DNA from 4 places in the Enterobacter sp. PL_is514 genome. Region 1 is predicted to be linked to each of the others. Evidence: predicted binding sites of a transcription regulator. Region 1 holds the regulator's gene; each other region holds the start of a gene.
The links. The regulator PurR, encoded in region 1, represses purine synthesis genes. The targets are predictions, from matches to a motif close to CANGCAAACGTTTGCNTG.
Positions count from the first base shown of each region.

Region 1 (7,324 bases):
CTTCGGCCATCAGCTACACGGTGCGTCAGCTGGAGGAGTGGCTGGCGGTTCCGCTGTTTGAGCGGCGCCATCGTGATGTGGAATTAACGCCCGCAGGGGCGTGGTTTTTGAAGGAAGGGCGTTCTGTTATCAAAAAAATGCAGATCACCCGCGAACAGTGTCAGCAGATCGCTAACGGCTGGCGGGGGCATCTTTCCATCGCGGTGGATAACATCGTTAAGCCGGAACGTACCCGGCAGATGATCGTCGATTTCTATCGTCATTTTTCAGATGTCGAGCTGCGGGTCTCGCAGGAGGTGTTCAACGGCGTCTGGGATGCGCTGGCGGACGGCAGGGCAGAGATGGCAATCGGGGCCACGCAGGCGATCCCGGTCGGGGGACGTTACGCCTTTCGCGATATGGGCATGCTGAGCTGGAAGTGCGTGGTGGCAAGCGATCATCCGCTGGCGGTGATGGAGGGGCCGCTCAGCGATGATACGCTGCGCAACTGGCCGTCGCTGGTGCTGGAGGATACCTCCCGTTCATTGCCGAAGCGTATCACCTGGCTTCTGGACAACCAGCGGCGGGTGGTGGCCCCTGACTGGGAATCGTCGGCGACGTGCCTCAGCGCCGGACTGTGCGTCGCGATGGTGCCCGTTCATTTCGCGCGTCCGCGCATCGATACCGGAGAGTGGGTTGAGCTGACGCTGGAGAATCCGTTCCCGGATGCGGCCTGCTGCCTGACCTGGCAGCAAAGTGATGTCTCGCCTGCGATGGCCTGGCTGCTGGATTATCTGGGAGACAGCGAAACGCTAAACCGGGAATGGTTACGGGAGCCAGCATAGCTGGCCCCGTAAAGCGATTAACGACGGTAGTCGCGGAACGGACCGTCCGCAACGGAACGGCGTTCGATAAGACGCGGGTGAACTTCAATGGACTGCGACTCTTCACGTTTGTTGACGATCCTGTCCATCAGCATATTGAAGGCCGTTTCGCCCAGCGAATCTTTCGGCTGGTGAATGGTGGTCAACGCTGGCGTGAAGAAACGCGCGTTACGCACGTTGTCATACCCGATCACGGAAATATCCTGCGGTACGCGCAGACCCAGCTCGTCGGCAGCGCAGAGCGCGCCCATAGCCATGATGTCACCCCCGCAGAAAACGGCGGTCGGACGGTGTGGCTGGGAGACGATCTGCTGCATTGCGCGGTAGCCCGACTCCGGCTCAAAGTCGCCCTGCACAATCCAGTTTTCCGGCACGTTGATCAGCGCTTCTTCCATCGCTTTCATAAAACCGGCCAGACGGCCCGCGCCGGTGTTGCGCTCCAGCGGACCGGGGATCACGCCAATCTCGCGGTGACCGCGTTCGATCAGATAACGACCGGCCATATAGCCGCCTTCAAAGGCATTATCGATAACGGAATCAGTGAAATCCGCGCGCGCTTCGCCCCAGTCCATGACCACCATGGGAATATGGCGATACTCTTCGAGCATCGACAGTACGGATTCCGGGTACTCGGAACACATTACCAGCAGGCCATCAACGCGCTTTTGCGCCATCATCGACAGGTAGGCACGCTGTTTTTCTATGCTGTTCCATGCGTTGCCCAGAATCAGGGTATAGCCTTTCTGGAAGCAGTTCTTCTCTACCGCTTCAATGATCTCGGCAAAATAGGCCGCTTCACTGCTGGTGGCCAGCAATCCAATGGATTTGGTGTGATTAACCTTGAGGCTGCGCGCAACCGCACTTGGCGAATAGTGCAGCTCTTTGATCGCTGCCCAGACGGCGTTGCGCGTCTCTTCCGCCACGAAGCGGGTTTTGTTAATTACATGTGATACGGTTGTAGTGGAAACGTTTGCGCGTTTTGCTACGTCTTTAATTGTTGCCATTAAATGTCACTCCAGACCATATCCTAAACTCCTGAAAAACTTGAAGGTAAACGTTTGCCTTCTCTCACCCTTATCACGCAATCTTGAATTGCGGCACGCCGGGAAAACGACACGGGACGTCAGGAGGGGGTCAATGGCCGGTACGCTAATAAATTTAGCGTGGAATTTTGTCCTATCTTGATGAAAAGGGGAAGAGGTAAAGTGTTTATCAGCCTAAATCCAGGAAGATTTTTGACGTAAATTATGCAAAAATGAGCAGGCTCACTTTTCGTGGGGGGATTAAAAGGAGAAAAATTGATGAGTTCCGATCTGAAGTTTTCGCTGTTCACCACCGTTATTGTGCTGGCTCTGATTGTCGCGGCCGGTCTGACGGCTGCGCTGCACTGATTTACGCGGAGGGAGAGCCTTCTCCCTCCCGATCGACCCGATTGTTACTTCTCTGGCAAAAATCTTTTGCCATTTTGTTAACTTCTCATTTTTTGTGATTGATGTCATGCTTTCCGCTTCTTTGTTCTGTGTCACCACATGACACGGCATCCGGAGTTGACGCATGAAAATCAATTTTCCCCTGCTGGCCCTGGCGATTGGCGCTTTTGGGATTGGCACCACTGAATTCTCCCCGATGGGGTTACTGCCCGTCATCGCCCGCGGCGTGGACGTCTCGATCCCTGCGGCAGGGATGTTAATCAGCGCCTATGCTATCGGCGTGATGGTGGGGGCGCCGCTGATGACGCTTCTCCTTTCGCACCGCGCGCGCCGCAATGCGCTGATTTTCCTGATGGCGATTTTCACCCTGGGTAACGTGCTTTCGGCCATTTCGCCGGACTACACCACGCTGATGCTGTCTCGTATTCTGACCAGCCTTAACCACGGCGCGTTCTTCGGGCTGGGATCGGTCGTGGCTGCCAGCGTGGTGCCAAAACATAAGCAGGCCAGCGCCGTAGCAACCATGTTTATGGGGCTAACGATTGCCAACATCGGCGGGGTGCCTGCGGCAACCTGGCTGGGGGAAGCGATCGGCTGGCGGATGTCCTTCCTGGCAACGGCCGGGCTGGGCGTGGTCGCGATGGTGGCGCTGTTCTTCTCCCTGCCGAAAGGCAGCGCGGGTGAACGTCCTGACGTGCGCAGAGAGCTGTCGGTGCTGGTGCGCCCGCAGGTCCTCTCCGCGCTGCTCACCACCGTGCTGGGGGCAGGGGCGATGTTTACCCTCTACACCTATATTTCACCGGTATTGCATGACATCACCCACGCAACGCCTCTCTTTGTGACCGCGATGCTGGTACTGATAGGCGTGGGCTTCTCGATCGGCAACTATCTCGGCGGGAAATTTGCCGACCGTTCCGTGAGCGGCACGCTGAAGGGCTTCTTAACCCTGCTGATTGCCATCATGATTGCCATTCCGTGGCTGGCGCGTAATGAGTTTGGGGCCGCGATCGCAATGGTCGTCTGGGGAGCCGCCACCTTTGCCGTGGTGCCGCCGCTGCAGATGCGCGTGATGCGCGTCGCGCATGAAGCGCCGGGCCTCTCATCGTCGGTCAACATCGGCGCCTTCAACCTGGGCAACGCGCTCGGTGCGGCGGCCGGTGGGGCCGTGATTTCAGGGGGACTGGGGTACAGCTTTGTGCCGGTGATGGGGGCGATTATTGCCGCGCTCGGCCTGCTGCTGGTGATGATGTCGGGTCGTAAACAGCCTGAAGCAGCCTGCGCTGCGGAATAAACCAAAAACGCAGAAGGGCGAACCCTTCTGCGTGTCTCTTACGCGGCGAAGTTCTTCGCGACAAAGTCCCAGTTAACCAGTGCCCAGAAGTGCTCCAGGTAGTTCGGGCGCGCGTTGCGGTAATCAATGTAGTAAGCGTGTTCCCATACGTCCACGGTCATCAGCGGCTTAGCGCTGGTGGTCAGCGGGGTGCCTGCGTTAGAGGTGGACACGATAGCCAGTTTGCCATCCGCCTCTTTAACCAGCCACGTCCAGCCCGAACCGAAGTTCTTGATGGCTGCATCGGTAAATTTCGCTTTGAAATCCGCGAAGCTGCCAAAGGCGGCGTTGATAGCGGTAGCCAGTTCACCGGCAGGTTCGCCACCGGCGTTTGGCGCCAGGCAGTGCCAGTAGAAGGTGTGGTTCCACACCTGAGCCGCGTTGTTGAATACGCCACCCTCTGAGCTGCGGACGATCTCTTCCAGCGTTTTGCCTTCAAAATCGGTGCCCTTGATCAGATTGTTCAGGTTAGTGACGTACGTCTGGTGATGCTTGCCGTAATGATATTCCAGGGTTTCCGCAGAAATGTGCGGTGCCAGGGCGTCTTTTGCATACGGTAGTGCAGGTAATTCGAACGACATTGCTTCTCTCCTTATTGTATTTTGCGTTGCCAATAACCACACAGACAACAAGGACAGGATAGCAAATTGAAAGGGTATGCAAAAGAGGAACTTACCCTGCCACGGGTGTGGCAGGGCAGGGGTTAGCGAATGGTTTTCGGCGTCATCACGCGACGTGCGCCGACGTAATGGCGTACCCAGTAGTCTTCACTGAGAGAGGTGATCTGAATATCCTGGCCGCTACGCGGTGACTGGATGAATTTTCCGTTACCGACATAGACGCCGACGTGGTCAGCCGTGCCGCGACCCTGAGTGCGGAAGAACACCAGATCGCCGTTTTCCAGCTCACCGCGGTCAACCGGTGAGGCATCGCGCAGGTGGTACATCTCATTAGCGGTACGAGGAATGCGGAACTTGACCAGATCTTTATAGGCGTAATAGACGAGGCCGCTGCAGTCAAAGCCGGTACGCGGCGAGCTGCCACCCCAGTGATAGGGTTTGCCAATCTGCCCCATCAGTTTGTTCATCGCGGTTTTTTGCGCTTTCTGTACGCGCACCTTATGCACTTCCGCTATTTTCGTGACCTTCGTGCATTTCGCCTTGTGGCCTTTACGCGTGATGCATTTTTCAGTAACAAGGTTAGCGGCGGTTTGCGAAGCTTTACTTTTGGCGGAGTGGGCAGTACGGGAAGGTTTGGTTTTCGTCTTGCTGGAAGCGGTCTGTTTCGTCTGAGCCGGTGTTTTTTTCTTGTCGTTCTTAGCGGTGGTTTTTTTCTTACGTTCTGTGGCTTTCACCAGATGGTTTTTTTGTACAGCAGAATGCCGCGCCTGCTGAGAGGCGTTTGCCACTGGCGTGAAAGTGAGTGAAGTAAACAGTAAAGCACAGAGCGTGATCGAGAATTTATTTATCCGCGCCACTGGGCAGTCCCCTGATAAATGCAGGTCATCAATAATACCCGCGTGTGATTTACAAAGCCCGTCGATTCTAATCTATAAAAAGCCAGAAAGTTAATAGCATTTTTCAATCTACAATCGTGTTTCGTAAGCAAGTGCAAAAAAATTCATCGTTCTGTCGCTCATTTGCCCATTCCCTAAGCAAAACCCTGACCGCCGCAGGGGTAAACACCATTTGCAATGCAACTTTTCCTGACTCGGAGTAGAATGTATAAACGTGACAAAAATGTTATTTTCCGATGCCAGTCTGAACCGCTACAATGTCAGACGAATGCCGTAACAGAAGTTAAAGGAAGCAAGACATGAGCACCACTATTGAAAAAATCCAGCGCCAGATCGCTGAAAACCCGATTCTGCTGTATATGAAAGGTTCTCCAAAGCTGCCAAGCTGCGGCTTCTCCGCGCAAGCGGTTCAGGCGCTGTCTGCCTGTGGTGAGCGTTTTGCTTACGTTGATATCCTGCAGAACCCTGACATCCGCGCTGAACTGCCGAAGTACGCGAACTGGCCGACGTTCCCACAGCTGTGGGTAGACGGTGAACTGGTTGGCGGCTGCGATATCCTGATTGAAATGTATCAGCGCGGCGAACTGCAGCAGCTGATCAAAGAGACGGCAGCGAAGTACAAAACGGAAGAGCCGGACGCAGAGTAATTTTCTCTGCGCAAATAAAAAAAGCGACCCGCTATATGGTCGCTTTTTTTTTGTCGGGTGGCGCTGCGCTTACCCGACCTACGATTGGTGCTCGTCCTCATCACCCTTCGGCAGCGGCCAGCCGCCCATACGCTTCCAGCGGTTGACGATCTCACAGAACAGCTCTGCGGTACGCTCCGTGTCATACAGCGCGGAGTGCGCCTGCGTGCCGTCGAACGGAATGCCCGCCGTAATACAGGCCTTTGATAGCACCGTTTGTCCCAGCGCCAGGCCGCTCAGCGCGGCGGTGTCGAAGGTGACAAAAGGATGGAAGGGGTTGCGTTTAAGCGACGCGCGCTCGGCGGCGGCCATGGTAAAGCTGTGATCGAAGGTGGCGTTATGGGCCACCATAATGGCGCGGCTGCAGTTACTCTCTTTCATGCCTTTACGCACCATTTTAAAAATGGCGTGCAGCGCGTCATATTCACTTACTGCACCACGCAGCGGGTTATGCGGATCGATACCATTAAACGCCAGCGCTTCCGGCTGTAAGTTTGCCCCTTCGAAAGGTTCAACGTGGAAATGCAGCGTGGTGTCCGGTGTAAGCCAGCCCTGTTCATCCATCTTCAGCGTGATGGCGGCAATTTCGAGCAGCGCATCGGTTTTAGCGTTAAATCCGGCTGTTTCTACATCAATGACAACGGGATAAAAACCACGAAAACGGTCGCACAGACCGCTAAATTGAGCGTTATCGGACATCAGGGTCTCTTACATGGGGAAAAAGCAGAGCGCATTATGGCAAATTTTGCGGGGGGATGCAGTAAAACTACGGGCGCACGTTGCGCCCTGAGGGATCAGTTGCCCAGACCGCGACCGGCGTCTTTGGCTTCAATCAGCTCGATTTTGTAACCGTCCGGATCTTCGACAAACGCAATCACGGTGGTGCCACCTTTTACCGGACCCGCTTCGCGCGTGACGTTACCGCCGTTGCTGCGGATGCGCTCGCACGCTTCGGCCGCGTTGTCCACTTCCAGCGCGATGTGGCCGTAGGCCGTGCCCAGCTCATAGCTGTCAACGCCCCAGTTGTAGGTCAGCTCGATCACCGCTTCATCCGTTTCCGGGCCGTAACCCACGAACGCCAGCGAGTATTTGTATTCAGGGTTTTCGCTGGTGCGCAGCAGCTTCATGCCCAGGACGTTAGTGTAGAAATCGATAGAACGTTGCAGGTCGCCAACGCGCAGCATGGTGTGAAGTAGGCGCATAATTTCCTCATTAACCAATGAAATAGACTGTCTTTTTGAACAGAAACGATGTTTTAGTATAGCGGCGAAGCATCGCCGCTATCAATGAACAATAGCGAGATTACAAAGAAGGGTAGTCGGTGTAGCCTTCCGCGCCGCCGCCGTAGAAGCTTTCCGGACGCTGCGGGTTGAGCGCTGCTTTTTTCTGCAGACGAGCAACCAGGTCCGGGTTGGCGATGTAGTCGCGGCCAAACGCGACAGCATCAATCAGCCCTTTGCCGATCAGGTCTTCGGCTTTCTCCGGGGTATAGGCGCCTG
Region 1 is NZ_JBVPGN010000034.1:147,078-154,401, forward strand. Features, by position in the region: gene punR (DNA-binding transcriptional activator PunR) at 1-824, shown strand, start outside; gene purR (HTH-type transcriptional repressor PurR) at 842-1,867, opposite strand; gene cydH (cytochrome bd-I oxidase subunit CydH) at 2,165-2,254, shown strand; gene AC0TNG_RS16345 (MFS transporter) at 2,418-3,584, shown strand; gene sodB (superoxide dismutase [Fe]) at 3,623-4,204, opposite strand; gene AC0TNG_RS16355 (C40 family peptidase) at 4,327-5,100, opposite strand; gene grxD (monothiol glutaredoxin 4) at 5,439-5,786, shown strand; gene rnt (ribonuclease T) at 5,865-6,524, opposite strand; gene gloA (lactoylglutathione lyase) at 6,620-7,027, opposite strand; gene nemA (alkene reductase) at 7,128-7,324, opposite strand, start outside.

Region 2 (7,324 bases), on a different contig from region 1:
GCGAAGATCTCTACTACCGCCTGAACGTGGTGAACCTGAAGATCCCGGCGCTGGCGGAACGGGCGGAAGACATTCCGCTGCTGGCGAACCATCTTTTGCGCCAGGCGGCCGATCGCCATAAACCGTTCGTGCGCGCGTTTTCCACCGATGCAATGAAGCGGCTGATGGCCGCAAGCTGGCCGGGCAACGTGCGTCAGCTGGTCAACGTGATTGAGCAGTGCGTGGCGTTGACCTCTTCACCGGTCATCAGCGATGCGCTGGTGGAGCAGGCGCTGGAAGGGGAAAACACGGCGCTGCCGACGTTTGCCGAAGCGCGGAATCAGTTTGAGCTCAACTATCTGCGCAAGCTATTGCAGATCACCAAAGGCAATGTGACCCACGCCGCGCGCATGGCCGGACGCAACCGCACCGAGTTCTACAAGCTGCTGTCGCGCCACGAGCTGGAAGCAAACGATTTTAAAGAGTAATGCCGTATGGTACTGTGAGCAATCGATTACGAGGCAGCTTACAGGCAAGATTTTAAGGACCCACCATGAAAAAGATTGATGCGATTATTAAACCTTTCAAACTGGATGATGTGCGTGAAGCGCTGGCGGAAGTCGGCATCACCGGGATGACCGTGACGGAAGTGAAAGGTTTTGGTCGTCAGAAGGGCCACACCGAGCTTTACCGTGGCGCAGAGTACATGGTCGACTTTCTGCCGAAAGTAAAAATTGAAATCGTGGTCAGCGACGATATCGTCGATACCTGCGTGGATACCATCATCCGCACCGCGCAGACGGGCAAAATTGGCGACGGTAAAATCTTCGTCTTTGACGTGGCGCGCGTGATCCGTATCCGTACCGGCGAAGAAGACGACGCGGCGATTTAACGTTCTTGCCGGGTGGCGCTGCGCTTACCCGGCCTACAAAACTCTTCGTAGGCCCGCGCAAGCGAAGCGCCGCCGGGCGATTACAGCACCTTATGCGGGCCGAAGCACTCGTAATGAATGCTGTCTTTGTTCACGCCCAGCTCAACCAGCTGCTGAGCGGCATACTGCATAAACGCCACCGGCCCACAGACGTAGAACTGCATGTCCGGCGCGCTAAACGCCCCTTCCATCTGGCTTAAATTCATCAGACCTTCGCTGTCAAAGCGGGCATCTACGCGGTCTGCCTCCGTCGGCAGGCGATACCAGGTGTGCGCGGTGAAGCGCGGCAGGGACGCCCCGAGCGTTTTCACCTCATCCGCAAAAGCGTGCACGTCGCCGTTTTCCGCAGCGTGGAACCAGTTCACCTGCGCACCGTGGTGTGATTTTGCCAGCGTATCGAGCATCGCCAGCATTGGCGTTTGGCCGACGCCCGCAGAGATCAGCGTGACCGGTGTATTAGTGTCAACGGCCATAAAGAAGTCGCCCGCCGGTGCGGCCAGATGGACCACGTCGCCCACGTTCGCTTCGTTGTGCAGCCAGCTGGAAACCTGACCGCCGTCCTCACGCTTCACCGCAATGCGGTAGCCTTTGCCGTTTGGCTTGCGGGTAAGAGAATACTGGCGGATCTCCTGATGCGGGAAGCCTTCTGGCTTCAGCCACACGCCCAGATACTGGCCTGGCTGGTAATCGGCCACCGGCTGTCCATCCACCGGCTCAAACTCAAAGCTGGTAATCAATGCGCTGCGCGGGGTTTTCTCGACGATGCGGAACGCCCGCGTGCCTTCCCAGCCGCCGTTCTTGCTGGCGTTTTCGCTGTAGATCTGTGCTTCACGGTTGATAAACACGTTTGCCAGCACGCCGTAGGCTTTACCCCACGCGTCCAGCACCTCCTGGCCCGGGCTGAACATCTCGTCCAGCGTCGCCAGCAGGTGGCCACCCACAATGTTGTACTGCTCGGGTTGGATCTGGAAACTGGTATGTTTCTGCGCAATCTTTTCTACCGCAGGCAGCAGTGCAGCCAGGTTTTCAATATTGCTGGCATAGGCCGCGATGGCGTTGAACAGCGCTTCACGCTGATCGCCGTTACGCTGGTTGCTCATGTTGAATATCTCTTTGAGCTCCGGGTTGTGCGTGAACATGCGATCATAGAAATGGGCGGTGAGTTTAGGGCCGGTTTCCACCAGCAGAGGAATGGTGGCTTTTACGGTAGCGATGGTTTGAGCGTCGAGCATGAGCGCGTCCTTCTGATGTCACTTTAATGATGTATTTTAAATGCATCTTATAAAAAATACCCCTGCGTTGTAAATGGTTCTTTGCAAGATGAAAAATATGCATCACAAACCTGAAAAGAAATCCGCTGGAAAGGGCGAGAGCTTTATTCCTCAAACCCTTGCGTGGCGGGTAGGAAAACGTTTGCGTAAAATCGTTTGTCAAGACCTGTTATCACAGAACTAATCAGTTATACTGTTGCCCGTCGTCCAACAGGACTGCCTTTTCAGGCCAAAATTTACTTGTTAGCTGAGTCAGGAGATGCGGATGTTAAAGCGTGAAATGAACATTGCCGATTATGATGCCGAACTGTGGCAGGCTATGGAGCAGGAAAAAGTACGTCAGGAAGAGCACATCGAACTGATCGCCTCCGAAAACTACACCAGCCCGCGCGTTATGCAGGCGCAGGGTTCTCAGCTGACCAACAAATATGCTGAAGGTTACCCTGGCAAACGCTATTACGGCGGTTGCGAGTACGTTGATATCGTTGAGCAGCTGGCTATCGACCGTGCGAAAGAACTCTTTGGCGCTGACTACGCGAACGTGCAGCCGCACTCTGGCTCTCAGGCTAACTTCGCGGTCTATACCGCGCTGCTGCAGCCGGGCGATACCGTTCTGGGTATGAACCTGGCGCAGGGCGGCCACCTGACTCACGGCTCCCCGGTTAACTTCTCCGGCAAACTGTACAACATCATCCCTTACGGTATCGATGAGTCCGGTAAAATTGACTACGAAGACATGGCGAAGCAGGCTAAAGAGCACAAACCGAAGATGATCATCGGTGGCTTCTCCGCTTACTCCGGTATCGTTGACTGGGCAAAAATGCGTGAAATCGCAGACAGCATCGGTGCTTACCTGTTCGTTGATATGGCGCACGTTGCGGGTCTGATCGCCGCAGGCGTTTACCCGAACCCGGTTCCACACGCTCACGTTGTGACCACCACCACCCACAAAACCCTGGCGGGTCCACGCGGTGGCCTGATCCTGGCGAAAGGCGGTGACGAAGAGCTGTACAAAAAACTGAACTCCGCGGTGTTCCCAAGCGCGCAGGGCGGCCCACTGATGCACGTTATCGCGGCAAAAGCGGTCGCGCTGAAAGAAGCGATGGAGCCTGAGTTCAAGGTTTATCAGCAGCAGGTTGCTAAGAACGCCAAAGCGATGGTGGAAGTGTTCCTGAACCGTGGCTACAAAGTGGTATCCGGCGGTACTGAAAACCACCTGTTCCTGCTGGATCTGGTTGATAAGAACCTGACCGGTAAAGAAGCTGACGCTGCCCTGGGCCGCGCCAACATCACCGTGAACAAAAACAGCGTGCCAAACGATCCGAAGAGCCCGTTCGTGACCTCCGGTATCCGTATCGGTTCTCCGGCCGTGACTCGCCGCGGCTTCAAAGAAGCAGAAGTGAAAGAGCTGGCTGGCTGGATGTGTGACGTTCTGGACAACATCAATGACGAAGCGGTTATCGAGCGCGTCAAAGGTAAAGTTCTGGATATCTGCGCACGCTTCCCGGTATACGCATAATTCCTCTGCTTTGCAGAAATAAAAAAGGCCGCGCATGCGGCCTTTTTTTATGGCTTAACGCCGGTCAAGGGAAATAGCTCCTGGACCGACAATGGCCAGCAAAATAAAAGCACCGGCAATGCTGATGTTCTTGTAGAAGTTAATCATATTCGGTACGACCGCATCACCGGTCATATCCCAGTAGTGATGCCCAATCACCGCCGTTCCGAGGGTGTAGAACACAAACAGTACCGCGAGAGGACGGGTGAAAAAGCCCAGTACGATCAGAATGGCGGCAGGTACTTCCATCACCACCGCAATAATGGCCGCCAGCATGGGCATCGGCGTTCCCAGCGAGGTCATGTATTGTACGGTGCCGCTAAACCCCGTCAGTTTTGGATAACCAAAGATAATAAACAGCACGACAAGTGCGATGCGGCCAATGAGCAGCAGCAGGTGACGTGACTGGCCGAAATCGAGATAACGTAGTGAGTTCATGGCAGAAAAACCTCTGCAAGTGGAGTAATTTAAACGTAATACATATTTCCATTCCCTGCCATACGCCAGGCGACTGCACAAGATGTTAATTTTTCGTTAATTTATAGCAGGCTATCTACTTGCTTAATTTTTATATTCTCGCCAGACTATGGCCTCGATTTCGGGAGGGATTCATGGTCTTGTATTCCACGCGCTGGCTGGCGCTGAGTTATTTCACCTATTTCTTTAGCTACGGTATTTTTCTGCCCTTCTGGAGCGTCTGGCTCAAGGGTATCGGCCTGACGCCCGAGACCATCGGCGTCCTGCTGGGGGCCGGGCTGGTGGCGCGTTTCCTCGGCAGCCTGCTGATTGCCCCGCGCGTCAGCGATCCCTCCTTACTGATCAAGGCCGTGCGCATTCTTGCTCTGCTGACCCTGATCTTTGTGGCCTGCTTCTGGGTCAGCCACCAGTTTGCCTGGCTGATGGTGGTGATGGTCGGCTTTAACCTGTTCTTCTCACCGCTGGTGCCGCTGACGGATGCCCTGGCGAACACCTGGCAAAAGCAGATCACCATGGACTATGGTCGCGTGCGCCTGTGGGGCTCTATCGCCTTTGTGATTGGCTCGGCGCTGGTGGGCAAACTGGTCAGCCTTTACGATTATCGCGCCATTCTTGCCCTGCTGAGCATCGGTATTGCCTCGATGCTGCTGGGCATGCTGTTGCGACCGTCGGTGATGCCACAAGGGGAAAGCCGCCATCAGGAGAGCGCCGGCTGGCCCGCATGGCGGAGCCTGGTCGCACAAAGCTGGCGTTTTCTGGCGTGCGTGTGCCTCCTTCAGGGGGCACATGCGGCGTACTATGGTTTCAGCGCTATCTACTGGCAGGGGGCAGGGTATTCCGCTTCCGCCGTGGGCTATCTATGGTCGCTGGGCGTGGTGGCCGAAGTCATTATCTTTGCCCTGAGCAAAAAACTGTTCCGTCGCTTTGGCGCGCGTGACCTGCTGCTGCTTTCCGCCATGTGTGGGGTGGCGCGCTGGGGGATTATGGGCTGGACGACCGATCTGCCGTGGCTGATTGTGGCGCAAATTCTTCACTGCGGCACCTTTACCGTGTGCCATCTGGCAGCCATGCGCTATATCGCTGCGCGCGAGGGCGGGGACGTGATTCGCCTGCAGGCCGTCTATTCGGCAGTGGCAATGGGGGGCAGTATCGCGATCATGACGGTGTTTGCGGGATTCCTCTATCAGCATCTGGGGCACGGCGTCTTCTGGGTGATGGCGCTGGTCGCCTTGCCCGCCATCGTTGTTCGCCCTAAAGTGGCCGCCCGCGCGTCGCTATGATTCCAGCATGGCGCGAATATGTTCTTGCTGCTGCGCGTTCAATGTCTCAACGGCATGAATCAACGGCGGCGAGAACAGCGGCAGGGCCGTAGGGTAGGGGGTGATAACCAGCGCGGCTTCGCGCGGCGCTCCCTCTTTCTGAAAGGCCTGCAGCGTCAGGTAGCGAATATTGAGCGGCAGCAGCGTCAGCTCGCGAAGCTGCTGTTCGATCTGTTCCTCACTGGCTTTATCGTCTCCCGTCAGCAGGATCACCTGTTTTTCATGCAGGTCAGTCTCCTGCATCAGCCAGGCACCAAAAATCACCGCCACGAGGCTCATCTCTTCATCGGAAAAACGCAGGCCAAATTCCGCCTCCAGTTCAAACAGCGCCTCTTTCGTGGTGCGTAACAGTCGGGGATAAAGGCGGTGGATCTCCTCCGGCAGGTTATTGTCGATGCCGATCTCAAACAGCGAACGGTCCAGCGCCTGAGCCAGATGGATATACAGCTGATCGGTCAGCCCTTGTTCATCGCTGAAGTTCATCCCGGTCTGGGAACGAAAGCGGGCCACCATGCGCACGATGGCCCGGCGTAGACGCTGATCCTGCTGGTGCTTATCAAGCACCGGATCGGGGGTGCGGAGCATCATAAACAGCAGCGCCAGAAACAGCTGTTCATCCCCGTGGGCACCCTGCGGGACGCGCCGTCTCCAGTGGCGCACGATCTCCTGCGCCGTAAAATACTCCCCTCTCGACTGGGTCCAGCTGCGCTGAACGTGGGAAAACTGCGGCGTATTCCCGAGCTGGTGCTGAATAAGGCAGTATTGCAGATAAAGCTGTAAAAACTGGACGTCGCGGCATTCAAACTGGCGCTGGAGCTTGCGTGAGCAGAAGCCGATCAGTGCCCGCAGGTTCGCATCGTCGTAAAGCGGACGCGCAATGCCGTGTTGTTTAAGCGCGGTTTTTAATGCGGGGGTAAACTGGTGCGAGACGAACTGCGGGCAAAGCCGCAGCGCCCGGCGCAGCCAGTGCAGCAGGCATAAACGCTGATTCAGGGCTGTGCCTTCAATCCGGTAGCAGCCGTCGTGGTGCGTAACGATATCCAGCCGGTGATAGCGCTGGATTTCATCGCGCGTCTCGGCTATATCTTGCCGTGCCATCGCGTCATCCACGCCGTTGGCAGCGATTATGCTCTGTGCGGTGACGGCAGCATCGGGCAGGTAAAGCATCAAAAGCACCTGGCAGCGGCGCTGCGAACTGGAAAGCACAGATGGAATTTCAAGCGTCGTCATCATCTGTCGGGTATCCAGTGTGAATGTTTGATAAGAATAGCTAAAGGATGAGCGCTGAAAAGCGCGCCGGCAGGCCTTTCACTCAGGATTGCTGGGGAACATCACAGAATTTTTGACGTGAGGAATTGATGCAAACAGTTAAACAATGTGCGATGGCGTTATTTTTGGCGGTTATCAGCTTAACCGCCAGCGCACACCCTCACAGCTTTATCGACCTCAAAACCGAGCTTGTCACCGACGGCACGCAATTGAGCGGCCTGAAAATGCGCTGGACGATGGATGAAATCACCTCGGCCGATCTGCTCTACGATGCGGGAAATGCGAAGCCCGGCGATGAAATCTGGAAAAAGCTGGCGGCGGAAGTAATGGCCAACGTGCTCGGCCAGCACTACTTCACTGAATTCTGGCACAACGGGCAAAAGGTCAAATTTCTGAACCGACCCACGGAATACGGGATGACGCGTGAAGGGCACCAGGCGGTGCTGACGTTCGTGCTTCCGCTGGCGCATCCGCAGCCGCTGGCGGGGCAAACGTACCGCTTTTCCACCTTTGACCCTAC
Region 2 is NZ_JBVPGN010000030.1:322,782-330,105, reverse strand. Features, by position in the region: gene glrR (two-component system response regulator GlrR) at 1-467, shown strand, start outside; gene glnB (nitrogen regulatory protein P-II) at 533-871, shown strand; gene hmpA (NO-inducible flavohemoprotein) at 952-2,142, opposite strand; gene glyA (serine hydroxymethyltransferase) at 2,447-3,700, shown strand; gene AC0TNG_RS10785 (DoxX family protein) at 3,755-4,177, opposite strand; gene AC0TNG_RS10780 (3-phenylpropionate MFS transporter) at 4,351-5,496, shown strand; gene csiE (stationary phase inducible protein CsiE) at 5,491-6,768, opposite strand; gene AC0TNG_RS10770 (DUF1007 family protein) at 6,894-7,324, shown strand, end outside.
Region 2: the regulator PurR is predicted to act here: its motif matches at 2,313-2,330, upstream of glyA (serine hydroxymethyltransferase).

Region 3 (7,324 bases), on a different contig from region 1:
CAGCAACGTACGCAGCCTGCTGAAGCATCGTTCTTTCACCCTGAGCAACCCAAACCGCGTGCGTTCGCTGATTGGCGCGTTTGCCAGCAGCAACCCGGCGGCGTTCCACGCCGAAGACGGTAGCGGTTATCAGTTCATGGTGGAAATGCTGACCGAGCTGAACAGCCGTAACCCGCAGGTGGCGTCGCGTCTGATTGAGCCGCTGATCCGTCTGAAGCGTTACGATGCGAAGCGTCAGGCGAAGATGCGTGCCGCGCTTGAGCAGCTGAAAGGGCTGGAAAATCTGTCTGGTGATTTGTACGAGAAGATCGCCAAAGCGTTAGCGTAAAATAAGTTAACCCTCCCTCTCCCCGTGGGAGAGGGCCGGGTGAGGGCATCAGGCATTAGCCTTAGCTCGCTGTAACTCTATGCTCCCGCGCTTCATCACTCGATCTAATACCTCAGCTTCGAGCTCCGCCAGTCTTGCTGAGCCCACGCGACGAGGCCGCGGAAGATCCACCGTCAGATCCAGACCTATTTTCCCGTCCTCTATTAACAGCACCCGGTCCGCCATCGCGACGGCTTCGCTCACGTCATGCGTCACCAGCAGTACCGTAAAGCCGTGCGCCTGCCACAGGGATCCAATCAAATCCTGCATTTCGATTCGCGTCAGGGCGTCCAGCGCGCCGAGCGGTTCATCAAGCAGCAGCAGGCCAGGACGGTGAATCAACGCCCGCGCCAGCGCCACGCGCTGCTTCTGCCCACCCGAGAGGGCGGCAGGCCATTCATCGGCTCGATTTTCCAGCCCAACGGCGGCCAGTGCCTGGCGGGCTTCATCCCGCCAGCTGCCCTTAAGACCGAGCCCGACATTGTCGATAACCGTTTTCCACGGCAGCAGCCGCGCGTCCTGAAACATCATGCGGGTATCGTCCTGAATATTCGAAAGCGGCGTTGTTCCTGCCAGAATGTCGCCGCCGTTAGGGGCTTCCAGTCCGGCCAGCAGCCTTAGCAGGGTACTCTTGCCGCCGCCGCTGCGCCCGACAACGGCCACAAATTGTCCGGCGGGAATATGCAGATCCAGCCCGTTAAGAATGATGTTTTCGCCGTAGCGTTTGGTTACGCCGTTCAGCAGTAACGGTGTTCCCTGGTTCAGTCGTGCAGTATTCATGCTTTCGCCTCCTGAAGAGTGTAGGCCGGGTTCCAGCGCAGCCAGCTGCGCTCCAGCCACTGGGCGCTAACGTCGGCGAGTTTGCCGAGCAGGGCATACAGAATGATGGCAACCACCACCACGTCCGTTTGCAGGAATTCGCGGGCGTTCATCGCCAGGTAACCAATGCCTGAATTGGCCGAGATAGTCTCCGCTACAATCAGCGTCAGCCACATCAGGCCGAGCGCAAAACGCACCCCGACCATAATGGAGGGCAGGGCGCCCGGCAGGATCACGTGTATAAAAAGAGAAAAACCCGATAAGCCGTAGCTGCGCGCCATCTCCACCAGACCGCGATCGATATTGCGGATCCCGTGCCAGGTGTTGATGTAGATCGGGAACAATGTGCCCAACGCCACGAGGAAGATCTTGGCGCTCTCATCAATCCCAAACCACAGGATAACCAGCGGGATCAGCGCCAGATGCGGCACGTTGCGCAGCATCTGAATAGAGGTATCCAGCAGCCGCTCGCCCCAGCGGGAAAGGCCACTGATCAGGCCCAGAACCAGACCGATGCCGCCGCCGATGGAAAACCCAATCACGGCGCGCCAGGAGCTGATCGCCAGATGCTGCCACAGCTCACCGCTCACGCTCAGCGACCAGAACGCTTCTACGACGCCCTCCGGGGAGGGCAGAATACGGCTCGACAGCCAGCCGGTGGACGACGCGAGCTGCCAGAGTGCCACAATGCCGACGGGTAAAAACCACGGCGCGGCGCGCAGCAGCCATTTATGTGAGGTGGCAGACATGGTCACTCCTTAGCTCTGTGCGGCTTTGCGTGGAATAAACTCGTTCGCCACGGCTTCGCCCTGAAGCTGAAGCCGCTGCGGCTGTGGAATTTCCGGAATGGCGACATCCAGATGCGGGAATAACAGCTCGCCCACCTTGTACGCCTCTTCCAGATGCGGATAGCCGGAGAGAATAAAGCTATCGATGCCCAGCTCGGCGTATTCATTAATCCGCGCGGCCACGGTCGGTCCGTCGCCGACCAGCGCTGTGCCTGCACCGCCGCGCACCAGACCGACGCCTGCCCACAGGTTCGGGCTGATCTCCAGGTTCTCGCGCTTGCCGTTGTGCAGGGACGCCATTCGGTGCTGCCCGACGGAGTCGGTTTTGGCAAATGCGGCCTGGGCTCTGGCGATCGTTTCATCATCCAGATGCGAGATCAGGCGGTCCGCCGCCTGCCAGGCTTCTTCATTGGTTTCGCGAACAATCACATGCAGGCGAATGCCGAAGCGCACCTTGCGGCCATGGGCGGCCGCCTTAGCGCGTACCTGGGCAATTTTTTCTTTCACCAGCGCAGGCGGTTCGCCCCAGGTCAGATAGAGATCGACCTGCTCTGCCGCCAGATCCTGGGCCACATCCGACGATCCGCCAAAATAGAGCGGCGGGCGCGGCTGCTGCACCGGCGGGAAGTAGAGTTTCGCGTCGCGAACGTGAATATGCTTTCCTTCAAAGGTAACGGTTTCACCTTCCAGCAGACGTCGCCAGACGCGGGTGAACTCGGCGGAGGCTTCATAGCGCTCGGTATGGTCGAGAAATACCCCATCGCCCGCCAGCTCCTGCGGATCGCTGCCCGTCACCAGGTTAAACAGGGCGCGGCCGTTGGACAGTCTGTCCAGCGTTGCCGCCTGACGCGCCGCCACGGTGGGGGAGACAACGCTCGGGCGTAACGCAACCAGGAACTTCAGACGCTGGGTGACCGGGATCATCGACGCGGCCACGAGCCAGGCATCTTCACATGAACGTCCGGTCGGGATAAGCACTCCGGTGAAACCGATTCGGTCCGCCGCCTGCGCAATCTGCTGCAGGTAGCCGTGGTCAACCGGGCGCGAACCCTCTTCTGTACCAAGATAGTGTCCGTCACCGTGGGTGGGTAAAAACCAGAAAAGATTCAGACTCATGATTTAGCTCCTTCTTTGCCTGCGGGCTGCCAGATGCGTTCGCGAATAGTGACCTGTTTCGGCACCAGGTGGTTTTGATAGAAAAGGTCAGCCGTTTGTTGCTGAAGCGCGGCGACGTGGGCGTCCACGGGCGTGATGGTGGTCGGTGGACGGTGGTTGAGATAGCTCGCGATCACCGGTTCAGGTAAGCCCATGGTTTTCGCCAGCAGGGTAATGCTCTCCTGGCGCTGGGTCTGGGTCAGCGCATCGGCCTGGGTAAAGGTATCCAGTACGCCCTGAATAAATGCGCCGTTCTTTTCCGCATAAGGACGCGCGGCCAGATAGAACGAACCGGTCTGCTTCAGCGTGGTGCCGTCTTTCAGCACGCGAACGCCGCCCTGCAGCAATGCGGCGGAGTAGTACGGATCCCAGATGGCCCAGGCATCAACGTTCTTCTGCTGGAACGCGGCGCGCGCGTCGGCAGGCGTCAGGTAAACAGGTTGAATGTCAGTGAACTTGAGTCCGGCTTCTTGCAGGGCACGCAGCAGCAGGTTGTGTGAGCTGGAACCCTTCTGGAATGCGACCTTATGCCCTTTAAGATCGGCGACGCTTTTGATATCGCTGTTTTCAGGCACCAGGATCACCTCGGCCTTCGGCTTGGGCGGCTCAACGCCAACATAGATGAGATCCGCTCCCGCCGCCTGGGCGAATATCGGCGGAATATCACCCGTACTGCCGAGATCGATACTGCCGACGTTCAGGGCCTCCAGCATCTGCGGGCCAGCCGGGAACTCCACCCAGGAGAATTTGGTGTCCGGGAAGCGTTTTTCCAGAAGCTGGTGGCTTTTCGCCAGCACCATGCTGACGCTGCCTTTCTGATAGCCAATGCGTAAACTTTCCGGAGCCGTTTCTGCGGCATGGGCCAGCGAGGAAAGCGCCATCAGACCTGCCAGGCCGATACGGGTTAATGTTTTAAACATGTGCGACTCCTTGAGCCTGACCAAACGCCGGCGCCTGGATATCCCTGCGGTGCAGAGCATGCCAGAAGGTTTCCAGGGCAGTATCGAGGCGGGTTTGCAGGTTCGGCGTAAAATGAGGTTTATGTTGATAATCGATAACCTGGGAGTCATCGGCGAAAACGCCGTGGAGGATCTCCTGCGCTTTCAGCGCGTTCAGCACCGGCTTCAGGGCATAATCCACGGCCAGTAGATGGGCAACCGTACCGCCCGTTGCCAGCGGCAGTACGACTTTGCCGTCCAGGGCACGTTCCGGAAGCAGATCGAGCAGGGTTTTCAGCGCCCCGGAAAAAGAGGCTTTATAAATGGGCGTTGCCACAATTAGGCCGTCAGCGCCGTTAAGCTGCTCGATGAGCGTTTTAAGCGCAGGGCTGTCGAAACGGGCATAAAGCAGATCTTCAGGTTCGAAGTTATGCAGGTTCCAGTGGCACACTTCCACATCCAGGGCATTGAGTTTTTCGCGGGCATATTCCAGCAGGGCGCTGGAGCGCGAAGGGAATCGTGGACTTCCGGCCAGGGTAATGACGCGCATACTTCCTCCTTATAACTAATTGTTTGCTTTTATCTAACATTCATAACAATTTTCAGGAGTGTGACACCGCGCGGTTATTCCACTAAATGATTTATCTGCAATTAAAATGCGAAAAAGTGCATAAGAAATAGACAGGGAGGTAAACGATTGCGTTTTACGCTGATTTTTTGCCGCAGGTCAATTCCCTTTCGCGCGTGGATCGCCCATAATCCCCTCCCGGTTTGCACACCGGGAATCCAGGAGAGTTCATGTACTACCCCTTCGTTCGTAAAGCTCTTTTCCAGCTCGACCCTGAGCGCGCTCATGAATTTACAATGCAGCAATTACGTCGTATTACCGGAACGCCGCTGGCCGCGCTGGTGCGTCAGAATGTCCCGGTAAAACCTGTGCAGTGCATGGGTCTGACCTTTAAAAACCCGCTGGGTCTGGCGGCTGGTCTGGACAAAAATGGCGAGTGTATCGATGCCCTGGGCGCGATGGGCTTTGGCTCTATTGAAATCGGGACCGTCACGCCGCGCCCGCAGCCGGGAAATGACAAGCCGCGCCTGTTCCGCCTGGTTGAAGCCGAAGGGCTGATCAACCGCATGGGCTTTAATAACCTTGGCGTTGATCACCTTGTTGAGAACGTTAAAAAAGCCCACTTTGACGGAATTCTGGGCATCAATATCGGCAAAAATAAAGACACACCGGTCGAGCAGGGTAAAGATGACTATCTGATTTGTATGGAAAAAGTCTACGCCTATGCCGGTTATATTGCGGTGAATATTTCTTCACCCAATACTCCGGGGTTGCGCTCCTTACAATATGGCGAAGCGCTGGACGATCTTCTGAGCGCCATTAAAAATAAGCAAAATGAACTCCAGACGGTCCACCATAAATATGTTCCGGTCGCGGTTAAGATCGCCCCGGATCTTTCTGTCGAAGAATTGATCCAGGTTGCCGACAGTTTAGTTCGCCATAATATTGATGGTGTGATTGCAACCAATACCACCCTCGATCGCTCCCTCGTGCAGGGAATGAAAAACTGTGACGAAGCGGGTGGGTTAAGCGGACGTCCGGTACAATTAAAAAGCACCGAGATTATTCGCGCCCTGTCTGCGGAATTAAAAGGACGCCTGCCGATTATTGGCGTCGGTGGCATCGACTCCGTGATTGCTGCGCGCGAGAAGATGGCGGCGGGTGCGTCACTGGTGCAAATCTATTCCGGCTTTATTTTTAAAGGACCACCGCTGATTAAAGAAATCGTTACTCATATCTAATCTTTTCTCTTAATCAGACAACCAGGGCTTTATTTCCAGCCCTGGTTGTTTTATATTCCGTCACTGTTGCTTATTTAGACATTATAGTCTTTTATTAATGGTGTTATAAACGAAGCGGCGATCAGGACATTTTTAGTACAGGACGTTTCGGGGACGGGAGAGAAACATGCGAATTAAACCTGACGATAACTGGCGCTGGTATTTTTGCGACGAGCATGATCGAATGATGCTCGATTTAGCCAATGGCATGTTGTTTCGCTCTCGTTTCGCCCGCCGAATGTTAACCCCGGACGCGTTTTCCCCGTCGGGCTTTTGCGTTGACGATGCGGCGCTTTATTTCTCCTTTGAGGAAAAATGCCGCGATCTGGTGCTTTCTAAAGAGCAGCGTGCCGAGCTGGTATTAAATGCGCTGGTGGCTATCCGCTTCCTGAAACCGCAAATGCCAAAAAGCTGGCATTTTCTTGCGCACGGTATGAGCTGGACCCCGGCAACGGGTGATGCGGCGAGCGTCAATCTGAGCGATACCGCAGAAGAGGTAAGCCTGCTGGTGGTTGAGCCTGGTGAAAATGCTGCGCTCTGCCTGCTGGCCCAGCCCGGCGTAACCATTGCCGGGCGGACGATGCAGCTTGGCGATGCCATTAAAGTGATGAACGACAGGCTGAAGCCACAGCTGCGCGTAGATTCTTTCAGCCTCGAACAGGCGGTTTAAGCTTCCAGCTGTACGGACGTTTTCGGTATGCAGCTACAGCACAGAATTGTGCCATCATTTCCAATTGCCGATTTTTTCAACGCACTTACTTCGCCATCCACCAGCCTGATGCGGCAGCATCCGCAAATGCCTGCGCGACAGGAATAGGGGACGCGAATACCTGCCTGCTCCAGTTGCTCCAGTAATACCTGCTGGTTGTTGCCACGGATGATGTTTCCCTGCCAGTGAATATCTACCGCAGAGGCGACATTCGTCACAACGTCGACCATTTCTTCTTCCTGACCTGAGCCGTACACTCTTGCAGGCCCTCGGGCAAGGATCTCTACCTCATCACCAACGCGGATTGCACCGCTGGAGCGCGGGATCAGGTTCTGGCCGAAATCCACATCGCCGTTGTCCTGCGCGGTGCGGAATGACTGCAGCGTCTTCAGCGGTTCGCCGGAAGGGTGCTTCTGGCCTTTCTCCGGGCTCACCGTGGTGAAAATGCAGCGGCTACAGGGTTTTACGACATCAAAGATGACGCTGCCAATGCGGATCACTTTCCAGGTGTCTTCGTCCCAGGCGTCAACACCGGTCACCACCAGGTTCGGACGAAACTGTTCCATCTGAACGCTGGCTTTGCAGCGGCGTTGTAAATCACGCAGCGAGGCTTCGTTAGTCAGCAGGAACGGGAAGCCATCGGCGAAGGAGAGGGGAACGGCGTCGTGGCGCTTCACGCGACGCGTCAGTTCAGGCCCAA
Region 3 is NZ_JBVPGN010000036.1:436,493-443,816, forward strand. Features, by position in the region: gene pepN (aminopeptidase N) at 1-328, shown strand, start outside; gene ssuB (aliphatic sulfonates ABC transporter ATP-binding protein) at 377-1,147, opposite strand; gene ssuC (aliphatic sulfonate ABC transporter permease SsuC) at 1,144-1,935, opposite strand; gene ssuD (FMNH2-dependent alkanesulfonate monooxygenase) at 1,945-3,090, opposite strand; gene AC0TNG_RS22355 (aliphatic sulfonate ABC transporter substrate-binding protein) at 3,087-4,049, opposite strand; gene ssuE (NADPH-dependent FMN reductase) at 4,042-4,617, opposite strand; gene pyrD (quinone-dependent dihydroorotate dehydrogenase) at 4,866-5,876, shown strand; gene zapC (cell division protein ZapC) at 6,043-6,585, shown strand; gene AC0TNG_RS22375 (YcbX family protein) at 6,582-7,324, opposite strand, start outside.
Region 3: the regulator PurR is predicted to act here: its motif matches at 4,754-4,771, upstream of pyrD (quinone-dependent dihydroorotate dehydrogenase).

Region 4 (7,324 bases), on a different contig from region 1:
ACCATCGGGCTGCCGCTGGCGGTCCTGCCGGGCTATGTCCATGACGTGATGGGCTTCAGCGCCTTCTGGGCGGGGCTGGTGATTAGCCTGCAGTATTTCGCCACGCTCCTCAGCCGCCCGCATGCCGGGCGCTACGCGGACACGTTCGGTCCAAAAAGCATCGTGGTGGTGGGATTGTGCGGCTGCTTCCTCAGCGGCCTGAGCTATCTTCTGGCTGCCGCAACCAGCCACTGGCCGCTGGTCAGCCTGGCGCTGCTCTGCCTGGGGCGCGTCATTCTGGGCATTGGGCAAAGTCTGGCGGGAACCGGCTCGACGCTGTGGGGCGTGGGGGTTGTCGGCGCGCCGCACATTGGCCGGGTGATCTCCTGGAACGGGATTGTCACCTACGGTGCGATGGCGCTCGGTGCGCCGCTCGGCGTGGCCTGCTATGCGCTGGGCGGGCTGCATGGGCTGGCCATCACCATTATGGCGGTCGCGCTGCTGGCGATCCTTTTGGCGCTGCCGCGCCCGAAGGTGAAGGCCAGCAAAGGCAAGCCACTGCCGTTTCGGGCGGTGCTGGGGCGCGTCTGGCCGTACGGCATGGCCCTGGCGCTGGCGACAACTGGCTTCGGCGTGATAGCCACCTTCATTACTCTATTCTATGACGCCAAAGGCTGGGACGGCGCGGCCTTTGCGTTAACCCTGTTCAGCTGTGCGTTTGTTGGCGCGCGCCTGCTTTTCCCTAACGGCATCAACCGTCTGGGCGGGCTGAACGTGGCGATGATCTGCTTTGCGATAGAGATTGTTGGGCTGCTGCTGACCGGAATAGCGATGGTGCCCTGGGTCGCGAAAGTGGGCGTCTTCCTCGCGGGGGCAGGCTTTTCTCTGGTCTTCCCGGCGCTGGGCGTGGTGGCGGTAAAAGCCGTGCCGCAGCAGAATCAGGGGGCGGCGCTGGCGACCTATACGGTGTTTATGGATATGTCTTTAGGCATTACCGGCCCGCTGGCGGGGCTGGTGATGGCCTGGGCAGGCGTGCCGGTGATCTATCTTGCCGCGGCGGGTCTGGTGATTATTGCGCTGCTGCTGACGTGGCGGCTAAAAAAATGGCCCCCGGTGCAGGCACCGGAGGCCACGTCATCATCGTGAATCGTTACTGGATCACGATGGTGTTAATGATGTTTTCAGCAGCCGTCTGTGCTTTCTGCTGATCTTCCGCTGGCAGGGTGATCTGCAGGGTCAGCAGTTTGTTATCGACCTTGCCCAGCACGACAGAGGAGTAAGCTGTCTGGCCTTTTGCAGAGATGATGCTGTCCAGCTGCTGCAGCTTATGACCTTTCAGCTCGATGGATTTATTGGTCACGACCTGCAGCTGCGGGTCGCGGCCGCGCTGCTGATCTTCCAGACGTTTGGACAGAACGGCCAGATCTTCGCTGGTGTCGTCGCCCACAATTACAATGACCGCTTTCTGCCCGGTTGCGTCGGAGTAAACGTGCATGTTATTCGCCTGGGTGCCCAGCTTGCCGCTCTGGTCAGTCATATCGGCTGGCAGAGAGAAACTGAGTTTGCCATCCATCAGATTGACCGGCTGGCCGGTCGCGTTGCTCTCTGCGGATGCGCCCTGAGCAGGCGTTTTCGTGTCGCTGTTATCACAGGCTGCAAGACCCACAACCAGCAGGCCAATCCCGACATATTTAACCAGATTGCGCATTGACTTCTTCCTTTCGATAAACGGCCATAACGGCTCATTCGCTCATCTTATCACAACTGATAAAGCTAACCTTTAACCTGCCTGCAATGCGGTGATTTCAGATTTATCTGCCAGCCTTTTCAGCAGCATATTGAGCAGTACGCCGTACATCGGCAGGAAGAAGACAATGCTGATGAGGACCTTGAAGCAGTAGTCCACCAGCGCGATTTCCATCCAGTGTTCGGCCATGAACGCATCCGGGCTGCGCCAGAAGGCGATGAAGAAGAAGGCCAGAGTATCGCTCACGTTACCGAACAGCGTGGAGGCGGTGGGCGCCATCCACCAGCGGTGATTTTGCCGCAGGCGGTTAAACACGTGCACGTCGAGGATCTGCCCCAGCGCGTAGGCCATAAAGCTGGCGGCGGCGATACGGGCGACAAACAGGTTAAAGTGGGTTAACGCCTCAAAGCCCTGCCAGCTTCCCATATAAAACAGAGAGGAAACCCCGTACGAGATAAACAGCGCCGGGAGCATGACCGAAAAAATAATGCGGCGAGCCAGCGGTGCGCCAAAGATACGCACGGTCAAATCGGTCGCGAGGAAAATAAACGGAAAACTGAACGCGCCCCAGGTGGTATGAAAACCAAAGATGGAGATCGGGAGCTGCACCAGATAGTTGCTGGAGGTGATCACCAGCAAATGGAAAAGCGAAAGCCAGAACAACGCTTTTACGCGCTGAGATTCGGAAAACGACGTCATATTGTGACCTTTTTATACGTTGGGGTGAGGGAACCCAATAAAAACCGCAGCATGATACTGCTTTGGCAGGACATTGCAATGGTTAGTTTTTACGCAATCGTTAACCTGGTTTGCATTGATCGAAACCGGGCGTAAACTACAGCCGTTTTTATCTGACCGAGAAGATCATGACCGACCTGTTTTCCAGTCCAGACCACACCCTTGATGCCCAGGGCCTTCGCTGCCCGGAACCGGTAATGATGGTACGTAAGACCGTGCGCAATATGCAGACCGGTGAAACGCTGTTGATTATTGCCGATGACCCGGCCACAACCCGCGATATTCCCGGTTTTTGTACCTTTATGGAACATGAGCTGGTGGCACAGCAGACTGAGGCGCTGCCGTACCAGTATTTGATTCGTAAGGGGTAGATGGGCTGCCCTCTGCGGCCTGATGCCCTCACCCCGACCCTCTCCCACGGGGAGAGGGAGAAAGTCATCCTTTCATCCACGCCCGGATCCCGTCCAGGAACATCTGCGTCGCCATCATGACCAGAATCAGCCCCATCAGGCGCTCCAGCGCGTTCACCCCTTTCTCACCCAGCAGGCGCAGGAACAGGGACGACTGCAGCAGGATAATAAACGTCCCGCCCCAGGCGATCAGCAGGGCAATCACCAGATGACTCATCTGGTTCGGATACTGATGCGACAGCAGCATCAGCGTGGCCAGAATGGTCGGGCCCGCGACGAGGGGGATCGCCAGCGGCACAATAAACGGCTCTTCACCCGCAGGCAGGCCGCTGCTGCTGCCTTCCGCGCTCGGGAAAATCATCTTAATGGCAATCAGGAACAGAATAATCCCGCCGGAAATCGACACAGTTTCGGCGCGCAGGTTCAGGAATGCGAGGATCTTTTCCCCGGCAAACAGGAAGATAAACATCACCAGCAGGGCGATGAGCAGCTCGCGGATCATGATCGCCCGGCGGCGCTTCGGCTCGGTGTGCTTCAGCACCGACATGAAGATCGGCAGGTTACCCAGTGGATCCATTATCAGAATCAATAAAACCGCTGCGGAAATGATTTCACTCATGTAAATTATCCCTGAAATTCTCTATGGTTATTATGATAATTAGCTGTATTTCTGATTGTCGGGCAATCATCGATTAATTTCGCTTGCGACTTTGGCAGCATTTTGTAATGTGAAGCATATCCCAGTTCAATACTGGCTTGCACAAACAGCACACACCCTCAGCAGGAAAAAAATGCTATGAAAAACGTTGGTTTTATCGGCTGGCGCGGTATGGTCGGCTCTGTACTCATGCAACGCATGGTTGAAGAGCGCGATTTCGACGCTATCCGCCCGGTCTTCTTCTCCACTTCCCAGCTCGGCCAGGCTGCTCCGTCCTTTGGTGGTACCACAGGCACGTTGCAGGATGCTTACGATCTGGAAGCGCTGAAGGCGCTCGACATTATTGTGACCTGCCAGGGCGGCGATTATACCAACGAAATCTATCCAAAGCTGCGTGAAAGCGGCTGGCAGGGCTACTGGATTGACGCGGCCTCGTCGCTGCGCATGAAAGACGATGCCATCATCATTCTCGACCCGGTTAACCAGGGCGTGATCACCGATGGCCTGAACAACGGCGTGAAAACCTTTGTCGGCGGTAACTGCACCGTCAGCCTGATGCTGATGTCCCTCGGCGGCCTGTTCGCGCAGGATCTGGTGGAGTGGGTCTCCGTGGCGACCTACCAGGCGGCGTCCGGCGGCGGCGCGCGTCACATGCGCGAGCTGCTGACCCAGATGGGCCAGCTGCACCAGAGCGTTGCGACCGAGCTGGCAAACCCGGCATCCGCTATTCTGGATATCGAGCGTAAAGTGACCCAGCTGACCCGCAGCGGCGAGCTGCCGGTGGATAACTTTGGCGTACCGCTGGCCGGCGGCCTGATCCCGTGGATCGACAAACAGCTGGATAACGGCCAGACCCGCGAAGAGTGGAAGGGCCAGGCTGAGACCAACAAAATTCTCAATACCGCGAACACCATTCCGGTTGATGGCCTCTGCGTGCGTATCGGTGCGCTGCGCTGCCACAGCCAGGCCTTCACCATTAAACTGAAAAAAGATGTGTCTATTCCGACCGTGGAAGAGCTGCTGGCCGCGCACAACCCGTGGGCGAAAGTGGTGCCAAACGATCGCGATATCACCATGCGCGAGCTGACCCCGGCTGCCGTTACCGGCACGCTGACCACGCCGGTTGGCCGTCTGCGCAAGCTGAACATGGGGCCGGAGTATCTCTCCGCGTTCACCGTTGGCGACCAGCTCCTGTGGGGCGCTGCCGAGCCGCTGCGCCGCATGCTGCGCCAGCTGGCGTAATAATTTGTTAAATACCGGGGGTGATTTTCACCCCTTTTTTTTGCGTACTACATGGAGTAACACGCGTATGTCTTATTTTTTATCAGGAGTCATCTAGAGCGTTGGCTATGCTTTAAGGAAGAGTCATTTCTTACCTGAGGTTCGAACGGAGCAGATTGGATGCACATTTTTGTGCTGTCCCGTTCAGGTCACATTAAAAGTCGTCCCGGAGCGCTTAAAAAGGACGACATAAAAAACAGGATGAATACCATGTCCGATCGTGTGGATAGAGACGTGATTAATGCGCTTATTGCGGGTCATTTTGCTGACCCCTTTTCTGTGCTTGGGATGCACCGTACTGAGGCCGGTCTGGAAGTTAGGGCACTGTTACCGGATGCCACAGAAGTCTGGGTGATTGAACCCAAAACCGGCCGCAAGGTGGGTAATCTTGAATGCCTCGATTCCCGTGGCTTCTTCTCGGGCGTAATGCCCCGTCGTAAAAACCCGTTTCGCTATCAGCTCGCCGTTCTCTGGCACGGTCAGCAAAACCTGATTGACGATCCCTACAGCTTTGGCCCTCTGCTTAAAGAGATGGACGCCTGGCTGCTCTCCGAAGGGACGCATCTTCGTCCTTATGAAACGCTGGGTGCCCATGCCGATACCATGGACGGCATTACCGGCACGCGCTTCTCCGTGTGGGCGCCCAATGCCCAGCGCGTCTCCGTTGTCGGGCAGTTCAACTACTGGGACGGCCGCCGCCACCCGATGCGTCTGCGCCGGGAAACCGGCATCTGGGAGCTGTTTATCCCCGGGGCGCACCACGGGCAGCTTTATAAATTCGAGATGATCGACGCCCACGGCAAGCTGCGCATTAAAGCCGACCCGTATGCCTTCGAAGCGCAGATGCGCCCGGATACCGCGTCGCTGATTTGCGGCCTGCCGGAGAAGGTCGTTCAGACGGAGGAGCGCAAGCAGGCTAACCGCTTTGATGCGCCGATCTCCGTCTATGAAGTCCATCTTGGCTCCTGGCGTCGCCACACCGATAACAACTTCTGGCTGAGCTACCGGGAGCTTGCCGACCAGCTGGTGCCGTATGCAAAATGGATGGGCTTTACCCACCTTGAGCTGCTGCCGGTCAACGAGCACCCGTTCGACGGCAGCTGGGGCTATCAGCCCACCGGGCTGTATGCGCCGACCCGCCGCTTCGGCACCCGCGACGACTTCCGCTATTTCATTGATGCCGCGCACGCCGCCGGGCTGAACGTCATCCTCGACTGGGTGCCGGGTCATTTCCCGGCGGATGATTTCGCGCTGGCAGAGTTTGACGGTACGAAGCTGTACGAGCACAGCGATCCGCGCGAAGGCTATCACCAGGACTGGAACACGCTGATCTACAACTACGGTCGCCGTGAGGTCTCAAACTACCTGGTCGGGAATGCCCTGTACTGGATCGAGCGGTTTGGCATCGATGCCCTGCGCGTGGATGCGGTGGCGTCGATGATCTACCGCGACTACAGCCGCAAAGAGGGGGAGTGGATCCCGAACGAGTTTGGCGGCCGCGAAAACCTGGAAGCGATTGAATTCCTGCGTAATACCAACCGCATTATCGGCGAGCAGGTGGACGGTGCCGTGACCATGGCGGAAGAGTCGACCGACTTTGCGGGCGTCTCCCGTCCGCCGTCATTGGGCGGCCTGGGGTTCTGGTATAAGTGGAACCTGGGCTGGATGCACGACACGCTCGACTACATGAAGCTGGATCCGGTTCACCGTAAGTATCATCACGATAAGCTGACGTTCGGGATGCTCTACAACTACACCGAAAACTTCATGCTGCCGCTGTCGCACGATGAGGTGGTACACGGCAAAAAATCGATTCTCGACCGCATGCCGGGCGACGCGTGGCAGAAGTTTGCCAACCTGCGCGCCTACTACGGCTGGATGTTTGCCTTCCCGGGCAAAAAACTGCTGTTTATGGGCAATGAGTTCGCTCAGGGACGCGAGTGGAACCACGACGCCAGCCTCGACTGGCATCTGCTGGAAGGCGGCGACAACTGGCATCACGGGGTGCAGCGGCTGGTACGCGATCTGAACCTGACCTATCGCCACCACAAAGCGCTGCACGAGCTCGACTTCGATCCGTACGGCTTTGAGTGGCTGGTGGTGGACGACCACGAACGCTCGGTGTTTGTCTTTGTGCGTCGTGACAAAGCCGGTAACGAGATCATCGTCGCCAGCAATTTTACGCCGGTGCCGCGCGAACACTACCGCTTCGGCATTAACCAGCCGGGCAAATGGCGCGAAATTCTGAATACCGACTCGATGCACTACCACGGCAGTAACGCCGGTAACGGCGGGCTGGTACAGAGCGACGCCATCGAAAGCCACGGACGACCCAACTCCCTGAGCCTGACGCTGCCGCCGCTTGGCACCATCTGGCTAATGCGGGAGGGCGAATGACGCAGCTTACGGCAGGTAAACCCGAACCGCTCGGGGCGAGTTTTGACGGGAAGGGGGTCAATTTCACCCTCTTTTCCGCTCACGCTGAGCGGGTAGAACTGTGCGTGTTTGACG
Region 4 is NZ_JBVPGN010000029.1:88,364-95,687, reverse strand. Features, by position in the region: gene AC0TNG_RS08930 (MFS transporter) at 1-1,125, shown strand, start outside; gene AC0TNG_RS08925 (DcrB family lipoprotein) at 1,130-1,687, opposite strand; gene AC0TNG_RS08920 (7-cyano-7-deazaguanine/7-aminomethyl-7-deazaguanine transporter) at 1,760-2,425, opposite strand; gene tusA (sulfurtransferase TusA) at 2,593-2,835, shown strand; gene yhgN (NAAT family transporter YhgN) at 2,900-3,493, opposite strand; gene asd (aspartate-semialdehyde dehydrogenase) at 3,671-4,774, shown strand; gene glgB (1,4-alpha-glucan branching enzyme) at 5,024-7,210, shown strand; gene glgX (glycogen debranching protein GlgX) at 7,207-7,324, shown strand, end outside.
Region 4: the regulator PurR is predicted to act here: its motif matches at 2,516-2,533, upstream of tusA (sulfurtransferase TusA).